DNA from 4 places in the Peribacillus sp. NPDC097295 genome. Region 1 is predicted to be linked to each of the others. Evidence: riboswitches for the same ligand, from Rfam matches in the RefSeq annotation. Region 1 holds a riboswitch; each other region holds the start of a gene.

Evidence for each region. Region 1 has a riboswitch for cobalamin ahead of metE (5-methyltetrahydropteroyltriglutamate--homocysteine S-methyltransferase). Riboswitches for the same ligand answer to the same signal wherever they lie in the genome.
Region 2: it holds a riboswitch for cobalamin, as region 1 does, so the genes downstream of both, ACIQXN_RS07365 (hypothetical protein) here and metE (5-methyltetrahydropteroyltriglutamate--homocysteine S-methyltransferase) in region 1, are expected to answer to the same signal.
Region 3: it holds a riboswitch for cobalamin, as region 1 does, so the genes downstream of both, ACIQXN_RS03875 (ABC transporter substrate-binding protein) here and metE (5-methyltetrahydropteroyltriglutamate--homocysteine S-methyltransferase) in region 1, are expected to answer to the same signal.
Region 4: it holds a riboswitch for cobalamin, as region 1 does, so the genes downstream of both, ACIQXN_RS07030 (ribonucleoside-diphosphate reductase subunit alpha) here and metE (5-methyltetrahydropteroyltriglutamate--homocysteine S-methyltransferase) in region 1, are expected to answer to the same signal.

What each region holds. Positions count from the first base shown of each region.
Region 1 is NZ_JBIWCW010000005.1:3,918-9,148, forward strand. Features, by position in the region: gene ACIQXN_RS10770 (aminopeptidase) at 1-635, opposite strand, end outside; gene bcp (thioredoxin-dependent thiol peroxidase) at 647-1,117, opposite strand; gene ACIQXN_RS10780 (potassium channel family protein) at 1,180-1,602, opposite strand; cobalamin riboswitch at 1,889-2,082, shown strand; gene metE (5-methyltetrahydropteroyltriglutamate--homocysteine S-methyltransferase) at 2,223-4,517, shown strand; gene ACIQXN_RS10790 (acyl-CoA thioesterase) at 4,522-4,998, shown strand; gene ACIQXN_RS10795 (ABC transporter permease) at 5,038-5,231, opposite strand, start outside.
Region 2 is NZ_JBIWCW010000003.1:214,461-219,691, reverse strand. Features, by position in the region: gene ACIQXN_RS07380 (YheC/YheD family endospore coat-associated protein) at 1-1,102, shown strand, start outside; gene ACIQXN_RS07375 (YheE family protein) at 1,163-1,366, shown strand; gene ACIQXN_RS07370 (hypothetical protein) at 1,433-1,624, shown strand; gene ACIQXN_RS07365 (hypothetical protein) at 1,657-1,872, opposite strand; cobalamin riboswitch at 2,109-2,305, opposite strand; gene ACIQXN_RS07360 (MBL fold metallo-hydrolase) at 2,410-3,201, opposite strand; gene ACIQXN_RS07355 (MetQ/NlpA family ABC transporter substrate-binding protein) at 3,763-4,587, shown strand; gene ACIQXN_RS07350 (PucR family transcriptional regulator) at 4,735-5,231, shown strand, end outside.
Region 3 is NZ_JBIWCW010000002.1:128,118-133,348, reverse strand. Features, by position in the region: gene ACIQXN_RS03885 (heme ABC transporter ATP-binding protein) at 1-169, opposite strand, end outside; gene ACIQXN_RS03880 (FecCD family ABC transporter permease) at 175-1,185, opposite strand; gene ACIQXN_RS03875 (ABC transporter substrate-binding protein) at 1,193-2,158, opposite strand; cobalamin riboswitch at 2,351-2,531, opposite strand; gene ACIQXN_RS03870 (ABC transporter ATP-binding protein) at 2,677-3,522, opposite strand; gene ACIQXN_RS03865 (FecCD family ABC transporter permease) at 3,519-4,517, opposite strand; gene ACIQXN_RS03860 (ABC transporter substrate-binding protein) at 4,532-5,231, opposite strand, start outside.
Region 4 is NZ_JBIWCW010000003.1:149,960-155,190, reverse strand. Features, by position in the region: gene ACIQXN_RS07045 (SulP family inorganic anion transporter) at 1-579, shown strand, start outside; gene ACIQXN_RS07040 (hypothetical protein) at 652-798, shown strand; gene ACIQXN_RS07035 (manganese-dependent inorganic pyrophosphatase) at 869-1,801, opposite strand; cobalamin riboswitch at 2,090-2,271, shown strand; gene ACIQXN_RS07030 (ribonucleoside-diphosphate reductase subunit alpha) at 2,432-4,696, shown strand; gene ACIQXN_RS07025 (ribonucleotide-diphosphate reductase subunit beta) at 4,737-5,231, shown strand, end outside.

The DNA of each region.
Region 1 (5,231 bases):
GGCAGGTTATGATTTCCCGCGCAAATGACGGCAGGCATATTTTTTATCGAAAAAGTGAGGTCGGTCCCCGGCGAAAGGATTCGGACTTGATCAGTCCGCTCCATCCATTCCTTCAACACTTTCATGGCCCTTTCCATCTTGCGATAATCCAGTGTGCAAACGTTTAACAAGAAATCTTCATATTGTTCAAAGCTCATGCCGGCTTTTTTTGCAGAACCGATGGTCGGAAAATTCAGCAGGACCCAGCGCCGATTATTGACGAAAAACATCGTGGACGTTTTCATGGCCGCCTCTTGAAGATGATATCTTTCCGGAGGCACAATCGCCCCTCTCCCCTCGCTACCGTCACCGGACACGATGATGAGGGCATCTACGTCTTCGTATTTCTTATAATTCCACTCCGATAAGGTATCGAGCTGCTCCTTAACATTCCCTCTAAGGAGATGACTGGTGATTTCATCATCTTCGAGTTCCGCATAAGGATAGGCACCCATTCTATAGGCTTCATCAATCAGTTCCTTCATTAGAGCTTTTGCGGCTACAGGTCCACGGATCAAGACCCTCTCTTTCGCCTGCAATCTCAATGAATGATGAATCAGCCGCTCCGCAAGTTTGGTCAGTCGCTCATCCTTCATTAGCCTGTACCTTATTTTTCTAAGTCGCGAAGAGTTTCTAACGCTTCTTCGACGTGGCCCTTCACTTTGACTTTACGCCATTCTTTCACGATCTTCCCTTCCTTATCAATCAGGAAAGTCGAACGCTCGATGCCCATGTATTCCTTACCGAAGTTCTTTTTCAATTTCCATACGCCGTATAATTCAGCAACTTCCTGCTTTTCATCCGCAAGCAACAGGAAAGGCAGCCCATGTTTTTCAATGAATTTTTCATGTCGCGCTGCCGGATCCGGGCTAATCCCGATGATGACAGCATCGAGCTCTTCGAATTGCTCATTATGGTCACGGAAATCACACGCTTCCGTTGTACAACCGGGTGTCATGTCTTTTGGGTAAAAATATAATACAACGTGTTTACCACTGAATTGTGATAGGGAAACTTGTTCTCCGTTGTTTGCTGGCAGTTGAAAATCAGGTGCTTTTTCTCCAATGTTAAGTGTCATTCTAACCCCTCCATTTCTTTCATTATGGTAAGCGTACCCAATAATCGAAAGAAACACAACTTTCATTTCTTCTTGTTCTTTTCCTTCTGCTCGAAATCGATTACGGCCCTTATCACAAAGGCGGCCGGAAGCGTGTAGCCAATGAATGCTTGGATTGTCGCGATCATCCGGCCAATCCCGATTGGCGAGATATCCCCGTATCCAACCGAGAACATTGTCATCGCACTAAAATAGAAGGATGTCTTCAGCTGCTCAGAAAAGGTCCCATCCAACCGATTGCCCATATCAAGAATCACCGAATGATTCTGAAGCTCGTATAATAAATAAATCAGTGCAAAACCAACTAATAATGTCGCATATAAATTGCCGAGCCAGAGCATATCTTCAAGAGAAAACTTCTTTGCCTCCGACTCAGAAAGAAATAAGGTCCGAATGCTCATCACCATGCAAAAGATAATCCCCACAATCAAAATATAAAAGGTCATCCCTACGCCTCATTTCAAAACAGCCCACTCCCCCTATACATACTCTTAAACGAGTCAATATATGCTCGGTTTAGGGGGGCAGACCCTATTTCCCAAACACTTCAGATCGAAAAATACGTAGATGCAGCAGGCGTTTTGACGATATGCGGTGGGGGTCAGACCCCATTTCCCGACTTTTTCCTTGTTGACCCATACAATTGGGGTATGCTAAGATGGGTTAAATTTTTATAATATTTTATATTATTAGAATTTACTATCTGTTTTTTATATGGACGAGTTTTTTTGAATTTAATATGTGGAGATAGGTTCCTAATTTTTTAGGATGAAAAGGGAAGTCCGGTGTAATTCCGGCGCGGTCCCGCCACTGTAATGGGAATGTTAGGGCTATGTTTGTTGCCACTGATCTTTATGATTGGGAAGGCTTTAGCCGCTAAGTTAGATTCCTTGAGCCAGGAGACCTGCCTATTTCGACAACACTGTTTTAACCTACGGGAGATAGGGAAGTGTTAGGGACCTTATAAGGATAAGGGGTATTTTCGTGCCCCTTTATTTTAAGCATTTCTAACTTTCTCTTTTGACGGTTAGGGGTGCTTTTTTTGTTGATATTTCATTAAAAGGAGATGGATGTGTTGAAAAGTAGTAATATAGGGTACCCACGAATCGGTGAGGATCGTGAATGGAAACGTACATTAGAGGCATATTGGGCTGGAACATTAAACGAAACGGAATTCACGTCGCAATTGGAAGCGATCCGTTTAGGCAATTTGCAGAAACAAAAGGATCAAGGCATCAATATCATCCCGGTCAACGACTTTACGTTATATGATCAAATGCTCGATATGTCCGTCATGTTCGGCCTGGTGCCTGAGCGATATTCGGCTTATAAAGGTGGCAGTGTCCCCCTTTCCGTTTATTATTCAATGGCCCGTGGGAACAAGGATGAAGTCGCTTCCGAAATGACGAAATGGTTCAATACAAATTATCACTATATCGTTCCAGAGTTAAAACAGTCTCAGCTTACGTTGACAGAAAACAAGCCGCTTGCCGCTTACCGCGAAGCCAAGGAAAAACTAGGAATCGATACGAAACCGGTTATAGTCGGACCTTACACATTCATTTCTTTGTCAAAAGGCTATGATAAAAAAGATCTTCCGGCCATCATCCTGAGCTTGTTGCCTTTATACACAAAAATTTTGCGAGAGCTGGAACAAGAAGGCGTGAAGTGGGTGCAGATCGATGAACCTTCCCTTGTTTCTTCCCTTTCCAAAGACGAAATGAAAACTGTTACATACCTGTATGAAAAATTGAATGAAGCTGCACCCAACTTGAACATCATGCTGCAAACATACTTTGATGCTGTAGAGCACTACCAAGAAGTGATCGACTTGCCCGTTCAAGGAATTGGCCTTGATTTGGTCCATGACAAAGGAAAAAATCTCAGCAATCTTCAAACAGTCGGTTTCCCGCAAGATAAAATACTTGGGGCCGGTGTGATTGACGGGAAAAATATTTGGCTTTCTGACTTGACGAAAAAAATCGAGTTGGTCGGGTCCATTACGAAACACGTAGCCGAAGATCGAATTTGGCTTCAACCTTCCTGCTCCCTGCTACATGTTCCAGTGACGGTTCGAAACGAGACAGAACTAGCTAGCGATGTGAAAGAAGCCCTTGCCTTTGCTGATGAGAAACTAGAAGAAATCACGCTTTTGGTCAGAGGGAACAACGAAGGTCTAGAATCAATCGAAGAAAAGGTGGCGGCAAACAAAGCTGCATGGCAGACCTTAAAGAATTCAAAGGCCAGAAACCATAAAGACGTGCAATCCGCTGTTGAACAGTCGAAGCTGCAAACCCATGGCCGTACCCTGCCATTTAAACAGCGCTATCAAAAACAACAGGAGTATTTCAACCTGCCTTTCCTTCCAACCACTACAATTGGAAGCTTTCCGCAGACCGCGGAAGTTAAACAGGCCCGCGGGAAATTCAAACGCGGTGAATGGACATCTGATCAATATGAAGCATTCGTGAACGAGGAGATTGGCAGATGGATTGATATCCAGGAAGAAATCGGCTTGGATGTCCTTGTGCACGGGGAGTTCGAACGAACGGATATGGTCGAGTTCTTCGGTCATAAGCTGGGTGGATTCGTCTTTCTTGAAAAAGGATGGGTTCAGTCTTATGGCTCCCGCTGTGTAAAGCCTCCCGTGATCTATGGCGATGTCCATTTCATCGATCCGATGACGGTCAAAGAAAGTGTGTATGCACAAGCCTTGACTAAAAAAACGGTGAAGGGAATGCTGACCGGTCCCGTTACGATTCTGAACTGGTCGTTCGTCCGTGACGATATTTCACGGGAAAATATCTGCTATCAATTGGCATTGGCCTTGAAACAAGAAGTAGAGGCATTGGAATCAGCAGGGATCAAAATGATCCAAGTCGATGAACCAGCCCTGCGTGAAGGCCTTCCATTGAAAAAAAGCGACCGTGATGAATACTTAAACTGGGCGGTCCATTCATTTTTGATTTCCACTTCGAGCGTCGAAGACACAACACAAATTCACACTCATATGTGCTATTGTGATTTCAACAGCTTCATGGATGTCATCTCTTCCCTGGACGCTGATGTGATTTCCATCGAAACTTCTCGAAGCCATGGGGAGCTCGCTTCCGCTTTCGAGGAAAAAACATATGAAAAAGGAATCGGTCTTGGTGTGTATGACATTCATAGCCCTCGCGTTCCTGCAGTGGAAGAAATGGTCGATATGATTGAACGCGGTATCAAGGTGCTGGATAAAGATCAATTTTGGATCAATCCTGACTGTGGCCTGAAAACAAGGGCTGTTCCTGAAACCGTTGCTTCTCTGAAAAATATGGTTGAAGCTGCAACAATAGTCCGGAATAAGCTATTGGTCCCATAGGAAAATGACTGATCCTATAACGACGATTCCTATTCAGCAGTCACGGACTTTTTTAACGGATCTTGTTTTTCCACTCGATACGAACCATCACAATACCATCTTTGGCGGTAAAGTGATGGCATACGTGGATAAGATCGCCTGTATTGCTGCGATGCGCCACTGCCGGAAACCGGTCGTGACCGCCTCAAGCGACTCCTTTGACTTTCTGGCCCCCATTAAGACGGGGGATGCGATTAACTTGGAAGCCTATGTTACCTGTGCCCATCGGACATCGATGGAGGTTTTCGTAAAAGTGGAACGGGCGAACCTATTGACTGGTGAAAAACAACTTACCGCCCGTGCCTTTTTAACGATGCTTGCTATAGACGAAGATGGAAAGCCCGTACCGGTTCCACAGGTTTATCCGGAAACAGAAGAAGAAAAACGGCAGTACGTCCAAGCACAAGTTAGATATTTCGAAAGAAAAAACAAACGCATATAAGCAAAAAATCCCCTCAACAAAATTGTTGAAGGGATTTTTTTAGTTTCCTGCTCCGCGGTACCTTTTCACACCCTGATTCCAAATGAAGATCGAGATCATGAAAAAGACGACCCCTATGACAGGTGTGGCAAATGCATAGGCATACCACTCTTCTTTTCTAAGAAAATAGGAAGCCGGATACACACCGACAAAGGCAAATGGCAACACCCATGTCAGAACGAAACGGATAACCT
Region 2 (5,231 bases), on a different contig from region 1:
TAAGGAAGATCATCATCAACAGACACTCGTACCCATCACCCTGTTCCCGGGAAACCGGGTGCTTGTCGTCGGGATATTGACCTCCCTTGACCCAAAAAAGGAATCGGGTATTGGGGGAAACTTGACGCTTTTTCAAAACTTATCTCTCTATTTGTCGGATTATGGGATATTGGCCTATGTATTCACGAGTGAGTCCCTGCTTTCTGACCCCATGAAAGGCTTCCTGTTTTCTTCGGCAACAAGCTCGTGGAATGAAGTGACGGTTCCACTGCCCGATATCGTTTATAACCGCATTCCTAAAAGGGGGGGCGAAGCGTCACCAGGCTTTCAACAGCTCATCTCCTTTTTCAAAGGGCATCGTATTCATTTATTCAATCCCTGTTTTTTGGATAAATATTTGATGTACGAAGCATTGACGGAGGACGGATCTCTAGCCCGCCATCTTCCGTCGACAATTGACCTATCAGAACCAACGCAACTATCGGACTTTTTTCATTTTCACAAACATATTTACTTGAAACCATGCAAAGGTAGCCAAGGCAAGGGAATTTACACACTGCTCGAGAAACCGGATGGCACTCTTCAATTTTCAAGCCTGAAACATATTGAATCATATCCTGATTTCTCGGCATTTTGGGATACAAATAAAGCGTCACTCCTGAAAAGAGGGTACCTGGCCCAACGAGCGGTTATTCCCAAAAAACTGAATGGTCACCGATATGATTACCGGATCCTTGTCCATTATGAAAATGGGTTTTATAAAGTGACCGGCAAAGGTGTGAGGATGTCACAGACCCAGGAAATCACGACCCATACACCAAGGGGCGGGAAGCTCTTTCCTTATCAGCACCTGCAAACGAGGAAGTTGAATCGGAAGTTAGCGGATATAGCTCAAAGATGCGGAATCATCCTTTCAAGGAAGTTTGGATTTCTTGGGGAATTCTCCATCGACATCGGTGAAGATACTTCCGGAACTCTCTTCATTTATGAAGTGAATTCGAAGCCGATGCAATTTGACGAAGAAGAAATCGAAGCGAATCGCCTTTTGCATTTAAAAAACCTTTTCATTGAACTAACTTTTCCAAATCAAATAATAAAATAACCTCCATCCACCGTTTTCCATTATAATGAAATGAGAAACAGCTATATGGAGGTTATACATATGATTACACACTTTCAATGGAAGCCACTTCACAAGAATTTACCGGGATGGAAACTTACCTTTTACTTTAATAAGCTGGCGGTTCAAGCCCTCTATCATAAAGACGGATCCATCGAGTGGATCTCCAATCCGCCTGCAAAATCAGATGAAGAAAAGCTTAAGAGCATGATCCATGATTTAATGGTATACCACGTCTACGAATGACTTTCCATGCAGAATAAAAAGACCCTCTTTGGCAACAATATAAAAAAAGCCGAGGAGGGATTTCATTTGGATAAACAAAAGGTCACCTTTTTGAAGGATACCGAGTATGACGGCAAGGACTCCGTTTTCCTCGATGTCGATCGTTATATCAATGAAGGACTCGCAGGCGGTAATGTATATGAAGCTGCGGACACCCTGAACATCGAACATGCTCATGACTTTTATGATGAAACCAAACCAAATATAAATAAACCGTAAAATTTGGAGCTTCCCTTTTGGGTGGCTCTTTCTTACTCTTGAAGTCCGAACATTTCCAGATTAACTTGGTTATATGCTTTTTCAAGATTTTCTTCATATTCTTTCTTATTTATGCTCTCTGCTTGAACCTTAATTTCTTCAATCAACTTTGCACGGCAATCATATAAAGAAACCGTTTTTTCTGCCGAAAGATTACGCATGATTTGCGCTTTTAAATAGTCCGTAAAATGCTCAACTGTACCAAACACTCAAATGCCCCCCCTATAGATAGCTGTGTCCTGAAAAAAACCGATTGGCTAAACAGGATTTCCCTTAAATTGTCCTCATATGGACTTTTACAAAATAAAAAACAACTTCTCCATTAGAAGTTGTTAGAGTGCAAACGAAACATAACAAAGATGAACATGTCCTTTCCATTTAAAAAATGAAAGCATGTTCTTGCTAATTTTTCGCACTTAACACCCCCTATCCTCGTAGGTTTTTGATGTTGTGCTAAAAACAGGCAGGTCTCCTGGCTCATGATCATCGCTTTTCGAACCTTCCCATCTTTCATCACTAAAAGACAGTGGCCTTACTCGAATCGCTCTCATTTACAGTTGCGGGACAGCGCCGGATTTTAACCGTCTTCCCTTTTAAGCAGATAAACAAGACTCTATCTGCACCCGTTTCTAGGCGTATACTATTTTCCATTTAACTGTATCAAATTTTTACCCCGATTACAATGTGGCTCCTGTATTGCCCTTGTTACCGAATCCCTATCTATCGGGCTACCCCGAAGGCAACTCCTATCCCTTTAATATCGAGGTGATAATATGCTCCGAGTCCCATTCATGTCCAGATATCTCGATAAGCGGATATCGGTTCGGCAATACGCTTTGCTGAATTTCATGGACCTCCAAGCCCTGACCATGCAAAAGCAATATTTCTCCCTGCAGATTTTCCAAATAATCAAGCTTCTTTTTGAACATTTCCTTTCCATTCGGTACATACCCCGCGTGGCAGCAAAAAACCTCATGAAAATCATACTGAAGCAATCTTCTGATGGAATCGATGATCAACGGGACAGATTCTTCCCTTAATATGAGCTTCGTCTTCGGCGTAACATACAGGTCTCCCGAAAACAGCATGCCATTGCTATGATTCAGGTAGACCATATGGTCCCTTGCATGCCCTGGCGTAAAGATTGGCTCCCATGTTTGAGTGCGTGAATGGACTACGCTACCTAACGGCTCTGCCTTGAAAGCGTCTCTATTCCCCCAAAAGGCTCTGCGATAATCTGGATATTCAGCATCTTTCGCACATACATCAAGGGACATCGGATGAATATAGATTGGAACGTTCCTATGTCCCTGTATCCACGCTGCCCCTCCGGTGTGGTCCTCATGATAATGCGTCAACGCAACCAAATCGAAATCAGCGGATTCAAAGAATGGAAGCAATTCCTGCAACAGAATTTGGGCACCCGTATCGATTAGCAGGCCATCTGTTAAAAACATGTTCACACTCATCCCCGATTTGTTGCCCTCCGGTATTCCTTGGACGCAAACCACATCATTTATCGTTTTCATTTTCAGCATGACTTTCCACCCCTTTCAATAGTCCAATATCCTTTTTCTTTTATTTACCTTACAATAAATGTATTATCCCTTTATACTTTTTTCAAGCAATTATCATCTACTTCAGAAACATTTCCGAGAAGCACAACTATACAGGGCTTATGACGAAAAGGAGCATTCCAACTAAACACCTCTCCAATTTTACCGATATTTGTTATTTCCATAATTATTCTAAGATGGCAAAAACAATTGACATTACTGTATTTTATAAATAATATATATTATATTAAAAAAGTATAAATATACTAAAATAGTAATTTATTTATCAGTGACTGAAGTAAAAAGGGCCTGTAATCCAGGCAACTGCCACCAGGCAGGACAGATTTCTCCCTTCAGAATTGGTTGAATGATTAAGAAGAGTATTAAGTTTGCTGCCCTTTATTGAATGACGGAGGCAGTTTTTTATATTTAAGGACAATCATCATACAAATCAACATTAATAGACTTTCACACCCTGTTCACAAACAATAGAATTCTTCAACTCAACTTGGACTTACCACACACATTCAGGAGGAATTTCTAATGAAAAAAATCACTTGTTTATTATCCATATGTGCCTTATCCCTTGGACTGTCTGCTTGTGGAAATGAGGAACCTGGAATAAAAAAACCGGAAAGCAAAAAAGAAGTGAAAATCGGGGCAACGACTGGTCCTAATGCGGACATGGCTATAGAAGCCATTCAACCGGGTCTTGAAGACCTTGGCTACAAAGTGGACATTGTTGAATACAGTGATTGTATCCAGCCAAATAAAGCACTTGCCAATGGCACGATCGATGCCAATCTCTTTCAGCACAAAGTATATATGGACAACTTCGCTCAAGCACATGCTTTAGAACTTTCTGATCTCATTATCGTACCGTCAGCACCCATGGGCATTTACTCGAAAGAATTCAAGTCCTTAGCAACCATTACAGATGAGGCGACCATTGCCATTCCCGATGACCCGGCAAACCTTGCCCGTGCTCTTAATCTCTTATTAGATGAGGAGCTGATTGAAGTGGATCCAGAGGCTGACCCGTTAACAATTTCAGAAAAGGATATTACAAAGAATCCGAAGAACATTGTATTCAAACCTCTGGAATTGACACATTTACCTCGTGCGACAGACAGCGTCGACCTATCGGTGATTCCTGGTAACTTTGCGATTGCGGCTAAAATGGGCCTTCAAAATGCTCTTGTTTTAGAAGACTTGCCAGATACATACCAAAATGTCGTTGCTGTAAATACAGAGGATATAGACGCTCAATTTGCAAAAGATATCCAATCAGTGGTTAAAGGCGCCGAATTCGAAAAAGTGATTGAAAGCAAGTTTCCAAGTTTCGAAAAGCCTGAGTGGATGAGATAAGACAGATAGGATAAGGCCTGCTCCAATTTTTGGTGCAGGCCTTATCCTTTTTTAAATTCCTTGTAATGATATCAATGAACACAACCATCGTTTTCTTTCCCGCTTTATTCTTTTTGGATATAATGGAATGGAAAGAAGGTGAAAATGGTGTTAAATAAGCTTAAACATAGATTTCCGAACTCCCTTTCCAATAAAAAAGATGCACAAGACATCACGGAATATTTCTGGTTTGAAGACCAATTCGGGGACACACTGGGCATCCCCCGCTCAGAAATTTCGGCCGATGAAATTCGTTTGCTTTCGTTACTCTTTGATTCTCCAACACTCCAAAGACCAGACACCTCGAAAACTTACACCACCTGGAATGATTTTTTATTAGGAAGCATTGCCTGCCAGCCTTTAACTAACTGGACGAACGTTCGGTTCACCTACTTCAACCTGACCCACGCCGATTTTTCACATGAACATTTCGAGGAAGCGATACTCTCGTTCTTCCCACCCGATTCAGTTTTGATTTGGGAAAATGAATCGGCGGGCATTTTAATTGAATCAGACATAGATGAATGTATACCGGTCCAAGAACTTCTCGCCATTTCTACCACGCTCGAGAGTGATTTTTACGTAAAGATCAGAATTTATGCGGG
Region 3 (5,231 bases), on a different contig from region 1:
TTCCCGCCTTATATTCAAGGATACCGCTAAGCATGCCCAATAACGTCGTTTTCCCACTTCCATTTGGTCCCAAAATACCGAATAGCTCCCCCTTGTTTACATCAAACGAGACAGAGTCCAAAACAGCTTTATTGTCATATCCTCCTGTTAACCCTTTCACTTCAAGCATGCTATTTACCCTTCTCTCCGTCTCTTTAATAAAATAAATGCGAACGCCGGTGCACCAATCAGTGAGGTGATTACACCTATCGGCAACTCTGATGGTGCAATGATCGTTCGAGCCACCAGGTCAGCCAATATTAAAAAGCCGCTTCCCACAATCATTGATAACGGCAGAAGGTGCTTATGGTCAGGACCCCAAATCCGGCGGACCAAATGAGGGATGACCAACCCTACAAAGCCAATCGTCCCTGAAACGGCAACGGCCGCCCCAGTCAGTATCGAACCGGCTACCAGGATCAGCATTTTTCTCCGTTGGACATTCACGCCTAAGTGCCTCGCACGCTCTTCCCCAAATGTCATCGCATTCAGTTCGTGGGTGTTCATCATCAAAATCAGCGAACCGACGATGAAAAATGGCAATATAATCGCAATATAATTCCAACCGCGCATAGAGACGCTTCCCATCAGCCAGCTGATGATTTGCCTTAATTCCTCACCCGTCAATGCAATCATCAACGAGATGAAGGCACTTAGAAACGAGCTGAAAATGATACCGGTTAAAATAATCGTTTCCACCTTCATCGATCGATCCATTTTTCTGGCGAAGGTCAGTACGCAAAAAATCGTAATCAATGAAAATAGAACGCTTAATGTAGGCAATGTATAGAGGCCAAAAAACGGCAATGAAATATTTAAGAACAACGTTAACACGGCACCAAGAGAAGCGCCTGAGGAGATTCCCAATGTGTAGGGATCAGCCAGTGGATTCCGGAGCAACCCTTGAAACGCTGCCCCTGCAATTGCAAGCGATGCTCCAACCAAACCTGCAAGCAACACCCTCGGCAGGCGTATGTTCATCACGATATTCGTCAAGGTCTCATCTGGTTCTACGGCAATGGGCAAATGAAGAACTTCTGTGCCGATGATTTGTAAGAGCATCGGTACCGGTACTGATACCGAGCCTATCGAGATCCCAATTACCATCGAGATAATCAAAAACGATAGAGCAAATATATAGGCCATTGCCCGTTTAGTTGTCAAATACGTTCGGATAGACTGATTTGGCAAGTTCCTCTACTCCCTCTATAAGCCTTGGACCGGATCGAGTGACAAGATCCGAATGAACATCGAAGACCTCTCCATTCTTAACTGCCTTGATGTCTTCCCATCCACTTCGTCCCGTGACTTCTTTGACTGGGTTTCCTGTGTAATACCCATAGGTTGTAATGATGACATCCGGATTGGCCGCAATCAATGACTCTTCATCAAGTTTTACCCATCCATCCAATTCTCCCGATACATTATCCGCTGAGATGATGCCCAGCATTTCGTCCATGAAAGTGTTTTTCCCCGTCGTATAAATTTCTGGTGACGGTGAAACTTCCACTAACACGCTTTTTCTTTCCTCATCCTTTATGGCCTTGGCTTTTACTTTGATCTTTTCTAGCTTGTTCTGCATCGTCGCAACGATTTCCTTTGCTTTATCAAGTTCCCCCGTTGCCTTCCCAATCATCTCCAAAGACGTATATACATCTTTAAAACTTTGAGCATCGTTTACGGTAAGTACCGGAATTCCAGCATCCTTAAGCTGCTGGATACCTTCTTTGGAATTATGAGCACTCTCGTGAGCAAGAACGATATCCGGCTGTAAGGATACAATCATCTCGGTGTCTATTTCCATTCCGCCAACTTTTTGGATGTCTTTCGTTTCTTCCGGGTAATTATCATTCTCGGAAACTCCAATAAGTTTCTCCCCTAACCCAAGGGCGAAGACCGCTTCGGTATTACTCGGGATTAATGAAATGATTTTTTCCGGCTTCTGCTCGATGGCGACCTTTTCACCAACTGCATCTTGTAAAGTAAGTGGGAAGCTTTGATTTTCAGCTTGATTTGTCGACTGCTTCTCTTTTGTTCCTTCCTTAGATGTATCGTTGCAGCCAATCAGCATACTGATCGTCAATCCAACCACAAGGATGAAACTATATATCTTCCTCATTTTAAAACCCCCATCATAATTGCGTTTCTTTATCGTTTTAAAAGCAAAGGTCAATCAATTAACTCTCTACATATGGTTTGTAATTTTCCAAGGCATACAAAAAAGCATCCCCCATCAAAACGGAAGATGCTTGTATGGCATTAAACATACGGACGCATAGCTCTGCCACACACCTCCCTATCCGCGTAGGTAACTGGTGTACGAATTTTGGCAGGTCTCCTGGCTCATGGTCATTGTTAACGGCGCCTTCCCATACGTTCGTTCATACAGTGGCATTCGTCCGTTTACTCCCATTTACAGTGGCGCGACCGCGTTGGTATTTCACCAACTTCCCTTTCAAGTCTTTTCAGACACCAAATCGTTCATAGGTATATCATTTCACTGCCTCTCATTATACACTATTTCTGAAACCGTATTATATGATATTTCAGATTACTTTCAAATCGCATTCATTAACATTCTGTAACTCTCGAACGCAAAAGAAGGCAACCAATCAGTTTGGCTGCCTTCTTTTGCGATTAAAAGTTATTAAAACGACAAGTACTTTGATCACGTAAAAGACCTAGATCTTTCGGCACCATCGTTTCGATCAAAAAGTCATCTTCTTCCTCGTAAATGATTTTCTTCATTTCGATTCCGAAATACTCCTTCATCCGGGCTTCCGTCATCACTTCGCGGACTTCGCCATACACCACACGCTTTTCCTTTGCAGTCATTAAAACATGGTCAGCCAAGTAGAATGCGTGGTTCGGATAATGCGTGTTGATGATACAAGAAATGTTCTTCTCTTTCGATAACCGCTTTAGTGTCTGTAAAATCACGATTTGTTTTTGAATATCAAGATGCGACTCCGGTTCATCAAGAATCAATACATCCGGCTCCGACACAAGCGTCCGAGCAATCAAGGCCAGTTGCAGTTCCCCACCACTGACGGAATTACAGGACTTTTTGGCAAGGTGAGCAATGCCAACCATTTCAAGAGCAGCGATGGCAGCCTCCCGATCCTTTGCAGAAGGCTGGGATAGCGTACTGATATAAGGCGCCCTTCCCATAATGACAAGCTCTTCCAAAGTAAACCCGAAAACCATTTTATGTGCCTGAGGAACATAACCGATTCGTTTCCAGATCGTTTTGCGTGATAACGCAGTAAGCGGTTTTCCGTCGATGAGCGTTTGACCTTTTTTCCAATCCAGAAGGCCGGTGATGCACTTCAGCATCGTGGTTTTACCCGCACCGTTCGGACCAAGAATCGCCATGATCTCTCCGTCATTCAACGAAAAGTCAATGTCGGTCTGGTAAAGGAAAGGAGCTTTCTCTCTTTTTTTAGCATAGAAAAAATTCCCTCCCTGCACCTCGATTTTCATGACCACCCACCTCCTGTCTTTCTAAGTAGAATCGCAAAGAATGGTGCGCCGATAATGGCTGTCAATATCGATAGCGGAATTTCCGTAGCGGTTACAGAACGAGCCAGATTATCGATCAGGAGTAAATAGGCGCCACCAATCGATAGGGATACCGGTAATACAAGTTGATTGTTGTTCCCGACGAGCATTCTTGCCACATGAGGGATAATCAATCCTACCCAGCCGATGATACCGGCTATCGCTACAGATGAAGCGGTAATTAACGTCGCACCAAGAATGACCGTCCACTTCAATCTAGTAACCGGGATACCTAGCGATTTTGCTTCATCCTCAGGTAAGGTCAGTAAATTGATTCTCCAGCGTAGTGAATACAAAATCAAGATGCCGACAAGGATGATCGGGCCACCGACATATAAATCCTTGTATGTCGCAGTACCAAGGCTCCCCATTAACCAATAGGTGATTGCTGGAAGTTTTTCCTCAGGGTCGGCGACAAACTTAATTAACGATATCAACGCTTGGAAAAGGGCGGAGGTGACAACCCCAGCCAAAACAAGCATGAAGACCGGTGAATCTTTTTTGCCGCTGATTATGAACGTGAAAACGATGGCAGCTAAACCACAGCCAAGTGCCAAGACTTGTGATGCGAAGCCATGTCCCATCAATAAGATCCCAAGAGAAGCACCGAATCCAGCACCTGCAGACACTCCTAGGATATCAGGACTGACCAAGGGATTACCGAACATCCCTTGGAAAGAGGCCCCTGCAATGGATAGGCCGGCACCGATTAACAGGGCCAATAAAATACGCGGCAGGCGAATTTGAAGGACCACTGTTTCTTCCATCTGTGTCCATGTTGGTTCAATTGGAAACACGGTTGAAAGCAATATTTTAATTTGAGTCCCGACATCCATCCCGTAGCGCCCTATGCTTAAAGACAGAAGAACCATCCCTATGGGCAAGAGCCAGAAGAAAATCATTTTCCATTTTTTCATGTACTATCCCTACTTTACTGTTTAGCGGCATTTGAAGATGGGTGAAGAATCTTCTCAACTTGCTCTTTTGTTACATCATAATTGTAGAAATCCGCATAATACTCCGTGATTTCTTCTTTAATATCATAATCAAATAGCTCTGGGTAATTTTTCTGTGCCATCCATTTTAACATGAGGGGCGCATCACCATTTGGTGGGAACCATCTATAAATACCAAGCGGAATCTTATATACCTTCCCTTTTTGGACTGCACTCACCTGACTCCAGTCTTGCCCGTTCACCTTATTGTCGAGTAGATCTTCAGGCTGTGTTGTCGTGAAGTTCGTAATATAGATGATGTCCGGGTTCCATTTGTAGATTTGTTCCATGTTCACTTCTTTCATTCCTGTAACTTCTTTCGCGGCAATATCGTAAGCCCCAGTAGCTTTAAGCCATTGGCTACTGAAGAAATTATTGCCGCCGACGATGATATTCTTATCGCTGTGCTGATGCAGGATCAAGGCTCTTGGCTTGTCTTTTTCTTTTATGCCATCCAATTTCTTATTTAGTTCAGCTTGTACAGCTTTTCCATTTTCCATGAACTTGTCCGCTCTTTCGGTCGTGCCCGTGATTTCTCCGGTCAATTTCAACCAACTATTAAAGGTGGCTAATGGTTCGGCCGCTGCTGCATCGATTGGGTTGAGTGCTACAACGGAAACGCCCGCATCCTCTAAT
Region 4 (5,231 bases), on a different contig from region 1:
GGCCGACTATCCACTTTCGTTGCCGGTGCCTTTTTGTTAACCTTGATCGTATTATTGAATGATGTCTTAATTAAAATTCCGATGGCTGCCCTTGTTGCAGTCATGATCATGGTTTCCATCGGGACCTTTGACTGGTCCTCCTTAAAAAAGCTTCGGATCACGCCTAAAACCGAGGCAATCGTCATGGTCGTGACAGTCATCGTCGTTCTTTATACACATGATTTATCCAAAGGCGTATTCGCCGGGGTAATATTAAGCATGATTTTCTTCTCGGCTAAAATTTCTAAAGTGTCGATCGAGAAAACGACAGACCAACCGGCCGAAAACATCATTTATCGGATAAAGGGACAAGTATTCTTCGCTTCGGTCCAGGACTTCATATCGAAGTTTGATCCGATGGAGAAAGCCGATTCCATTATCATTGATTTTTCCGATTCGAAAATATGGGACGCTTCAGCTGTGGATGCCGTCGAGAAAGTCGTCCTAAAATACAGGGTGCAAGGCAAAACGGTTCAGGTACTTGGCCTTGATCAGGAGAGTTCCCAGTTGCTAAAGAATCTAGCCTCTTATGTAAAGTAAACGTTACATTGCATAAAATCTTCATGAACCGCCAAACTAGAGTGAAGGATACTCTGGATTGGAGGAAGAACCATGTCAACTGATCAGGATTATACAGCCGCAGACTTATCACCGGACCTTCTCAATGAATTAAAACTCTTTGAAGGAAAAATGCGTGAGGAATCAAACAAAGAACTGATTGTGATTGCGTATGAAAAAGAAAAAGATGCATTGAATTAAAAAAAGGACTCGAAGGCCATTATAAAGTGGCATCGAGTCCTTTTTTTATAACTGTTGTAATCTGCCCGGCTTATAGCTTAGCGAAAATGTCTGTTAAAACTGGGACGATTTGTTTTTTACGTGACACGACGCCTTCTAAAACGGCGATATTGTTATTCAATGTAACGTTATAGGCTTTTTCGACCGCAAACGCTGATGTTCCAAGAGCCAAGGCTACAGAATCATTCGTTAAGATATCCGTTACCACGAATAAGAATAAATCTAGTTCTTTCGCGGCAATGACAGCCTGAATCGCTGCTTCGATTTCTGTTTGCTTTGCAAGTACTTCGTTCGGATCAACAGCATTTACTTGAGCAATCTCAACTTTTGCCGTTCCCATAGCAAATTCTTTTGCATCAAGAGTGATGAGCTGATCAATCGTTTTATCACTCAAGTCAGCTCCAGCTTTTAGCATCTCTAAACCGTATGTTTCAGCATTCACACCCGCAATTTCAGCTAATTCCATAGCCGCTGCGACGTCTTGCTCTGTGCATGTAGGGGATTTGAATAGTAAAGAATCGGAAATGATGGCTGAAAGCATAAGTCCTGCAATTGCCTTAGGCACTTCAATCCCATTTTCTTTGTAAATCTTATTTAAGATAGTAGCCGTGCAACCAACCGGTTCCGCGCGGTAATATAAAGGATCACTTGTTTCGAAATTAGCGATGCGGTGGTGGTCGATGACTTCCAATACGCGGACTTGATCGATGTCTTCAGCACTTTGTTGGCGTTCGTTATGATCGACCAAAATCACTCCATCCGCTTCCCCAGCCACTTTATCAACAAGGCGAGGTGCCTCGAATTTGAATTGGTCCAACGCATATTGCGTTTCACCATTGACTTCACCAAGACGAACTGGTTCAGTATTCACGCCCAGCTGTTTTTTTAGATCAGCATACGCGATGGCTGAACAAATAGTGTCTGTATCCGGATTTTTATGTCCAAAAACTAATATTTTTTCCACGATTTTTGCTCCTTTTTCCTAAATGATTTTCAGGGTTCTTTCTTTTCAATAAGCAGAATCCCTAGTTTTGCTATGCAATTTATTTTAACACAAAACACCTGACAATCCTCGAGGGATTTTTCGATTCCCCCCTATATTCTTTCACTATCCTCTTCCGTTATTAGACCTTGTCAATAGATATGAATCGGATTTCTTAAATATAAATGTTGAATTATCGGCACAGATGGCTTACGATTATAGAAGTATAAATACTAGATATTGACTTTTCTAACAACTCAAATAACTATATATAGAAAAAATGAACCAAGGTGCCAGAGATGGCTGAAAAGGGAATCCGGTGTGATCCCGGAACTGTCCCCGCAACTGTAAATGTGACGAAATGAGAAAACCACTGTATAGCTCTCTATACGGGAAGGACTCAAAGTAGGATGATCATGAGTCAGGAGACCTGCCTGGTTTTTTCAAGTTTCTTATTCTTCGGGGATTGAGATGATGAAACGATAGTGTAACGGCTATTTTTTCATGGCTCTTTTATCCTATCGTTTGATCCGCTCAATTTATTGGGCGGATTTTTTTTATTTACGTACGTTTTAAGGAGGAATACTCATGACTCAAACATATAACACGGCTATGGAAACCGAAACAAAATCAATCCAGCTTGATATGCTATCAAAGGATTTCGAAGACCGGCTTGATATGGACAAATTTAAAAAGCGCTTCACTAAATGGCTCGATCGAAAAAGTGATGCTTCTGAAGAACAAACATCGAAAAAACTAATACAGCTTGCCCTTGAAAGTGTCGATATCGATGCGCCTGACTGGACATTTGTCGCCGCCAGGGAACTTTTGAATACCATGTATCGCGATGCCCGGACAAATCGGGGCTATGAAGGCAGAAGCTATGGACCTTTCTATGAATTAATCAAAGAACTCTCGCAACAGCATGAAGGCCAGCGTTACCCTGTTTATAAATCGGAGCTTCTCGATTCCTACACAAAAACGGAGATCGAAGAATTGGGTTCAGTCATCAATCCGGAAAAAGATAACCTCTTTTCTTATATCGGAATCTATCTTTTGAATGACAGATACTTGGCCCGTCCAAAAAAAGACAAGGTCTATGAACTTCCTCAGGAGCGCTTCATGATCATTGCCATGGAAATCATGAGGCTTGAAAAAACGGAACATCGCCTGCAGCTTGTTAAAGAAGCGTACTGGGCCATGTCCAACCTGTATATGACGGTTGCGACCCCTACCCTCTCGAATGCCGGTAAGACCCACGGGCAATTGAGTTCATGCTTCATCGATGCGATAGAAGATTCCATCGACGGAATCTATCAATCAAACTATGATGCTGCCAAAGTTTCCAAATTCGGTGGTGGGGTCGGTCTATATGTCGGGAAAATCCGCTCGCTCGGATCTGATATCCGCGGTTTTTCCGGAAACAGTTCAGGCACGACTCCCTGGATTCGTCTCTTTAACCAAACCGCCGTCAGCGTCGATCAATTGGGTCAACGCAAAGGTGCCATTGCCATCTATATGGACGCTTGGCATAAAGACATCATGAGCTTCCTTGACTTGAAAACGCAAAACGGAGACGACCGCTTAAAAGCACATGATATTTTCACAGGCGTTTGTATCCCCGATTTGTTCATGGAAGCCGTGCGCGACAGGAAGGAATGGTATCTTTTCGATCCGCATACCGTGAAGCAGACCCTTGGGTTCTCCCTCGAAGATTTTTATGATGAGAAAAAAGGGGAAGGAAGTTTCAGGGACCATTACGCCCTCGCTGTAGAGGCCGCAGAAAATGGCGTACTTCCAGGCTATAGTTTCGAGAAAATCAACGCGATGGACATTATGAAAGGCATCATGATTTCACAATTAGAAGAAGGCGTGCCCTATATGTTCTACCGGGATGAGGTGAACAGGAAGAACCCGAATAAGCATAAAGGGATGATTTATTGTTCTAATCTTTGTACGGAAATTGCCCAGAATTTAAGCCCGTCAACGATCACCGACGAATATGAAACAGAAGATGGCGATGTCGTCGTGGTTCGCAAAAGCGGGGATTTCGTAGTCTGTAACCTTTCCTCCATCAACCTGCCCCGCGCAGTGAACAGTGATGTGTTGGAAAGACTGATCCCGATTCAGATTCGCATGCTCGATAACGTCATTGACGTGAATACCTTACCGGTCAAACAGGCATCCATTTCAAATAAACGGTACCGATCTATCGGCTTAGGAACATTCGGTTGGCATCATTTACTGGCAACCCAAAATATCTACTGGGAATCTGATGAAGCCGTTCAGTTTGCCGATACTTTATACGAAAAAATCGCTTACTTAACCATTAAGGCATCCAATGAATTGGCCAAGGAAAAAGGAAGCTATCCCTATTTCGAAGGGTCGGATTGGCATACGGGAGAGTATTTCGACCTTCGGGACTATACGGATTCAAAATGGTTGGAATTAAAAGAAGAAGTGCAGCAGCATGGCACACGAAATGGCTATTTAATGGCGATTGCCCCCAACTCATCAACGGCAAAAATCGGTCATTCCACGGATGGAATCGATCCGTTATATGAAATTGAATTTTATGAAGAGAAGAAAAACTTCAAATTCAAAGTGACCGCGCCTGGATTGACGCCTAATACGTATGAATACTATAAAAAAACGCGCTTCCATTTGGACCAAAAGGAAAGCATCAGGCAAAATGCAGCCCGCCAGCGTCATATCGACCAAGCCATTAGTTTCAATTTGTATGTACAAAACACGATCAAAGCCAAAGTGTTATTGGATATCCATCTGACAGCTTGGGAAAGTGGATTGAAATCGACTTATTATCTTCGTTCCACTTCATCCGAATACGACAATGCGTGCGAGAGCTGCTCTAGTTAACTAGCTTGATCGGAATTAATTTTTGAAGGAGACTTTACAGATGACAAACCATATCAAGAAAATCAGGATGCTCGAACCAACCCATCCTACCAAAGCGACCGGCGTATTCAAAGGAGAAGCTTCAGGCTTCCTCCTTTGGAATGACATTCAATATGAAAAGTTCTATGACACGTATACACAGCTCATCAATAATTTTTGGAAGCCTTCAAGCGTGAACATGATTCAGGATAAAAAGCAGTGGGGGGAATTGGATGAGGATATCCAGGACGCTTTCCTCGATATCCTCACAATGATTGCCGGGATGGACAGCCTGCAAACGCCGACATTAGTGGAAATCCTTCGCTACATCAAAGATCCGGCAGCAAAGGCGATCCTCGCCAACATGGCCCAGCAAGAATCGATTCATAATGAATCGTATTCTTACATTCTTGCTTCTTTGATTCCTGTCGGCAAGCAAAAACAGCTTTTTGACCGCATTAAAGAGCACCCGGAAGTAATCAAGCGGAACCAGCCGATCGTGGATGCCTACCAAACA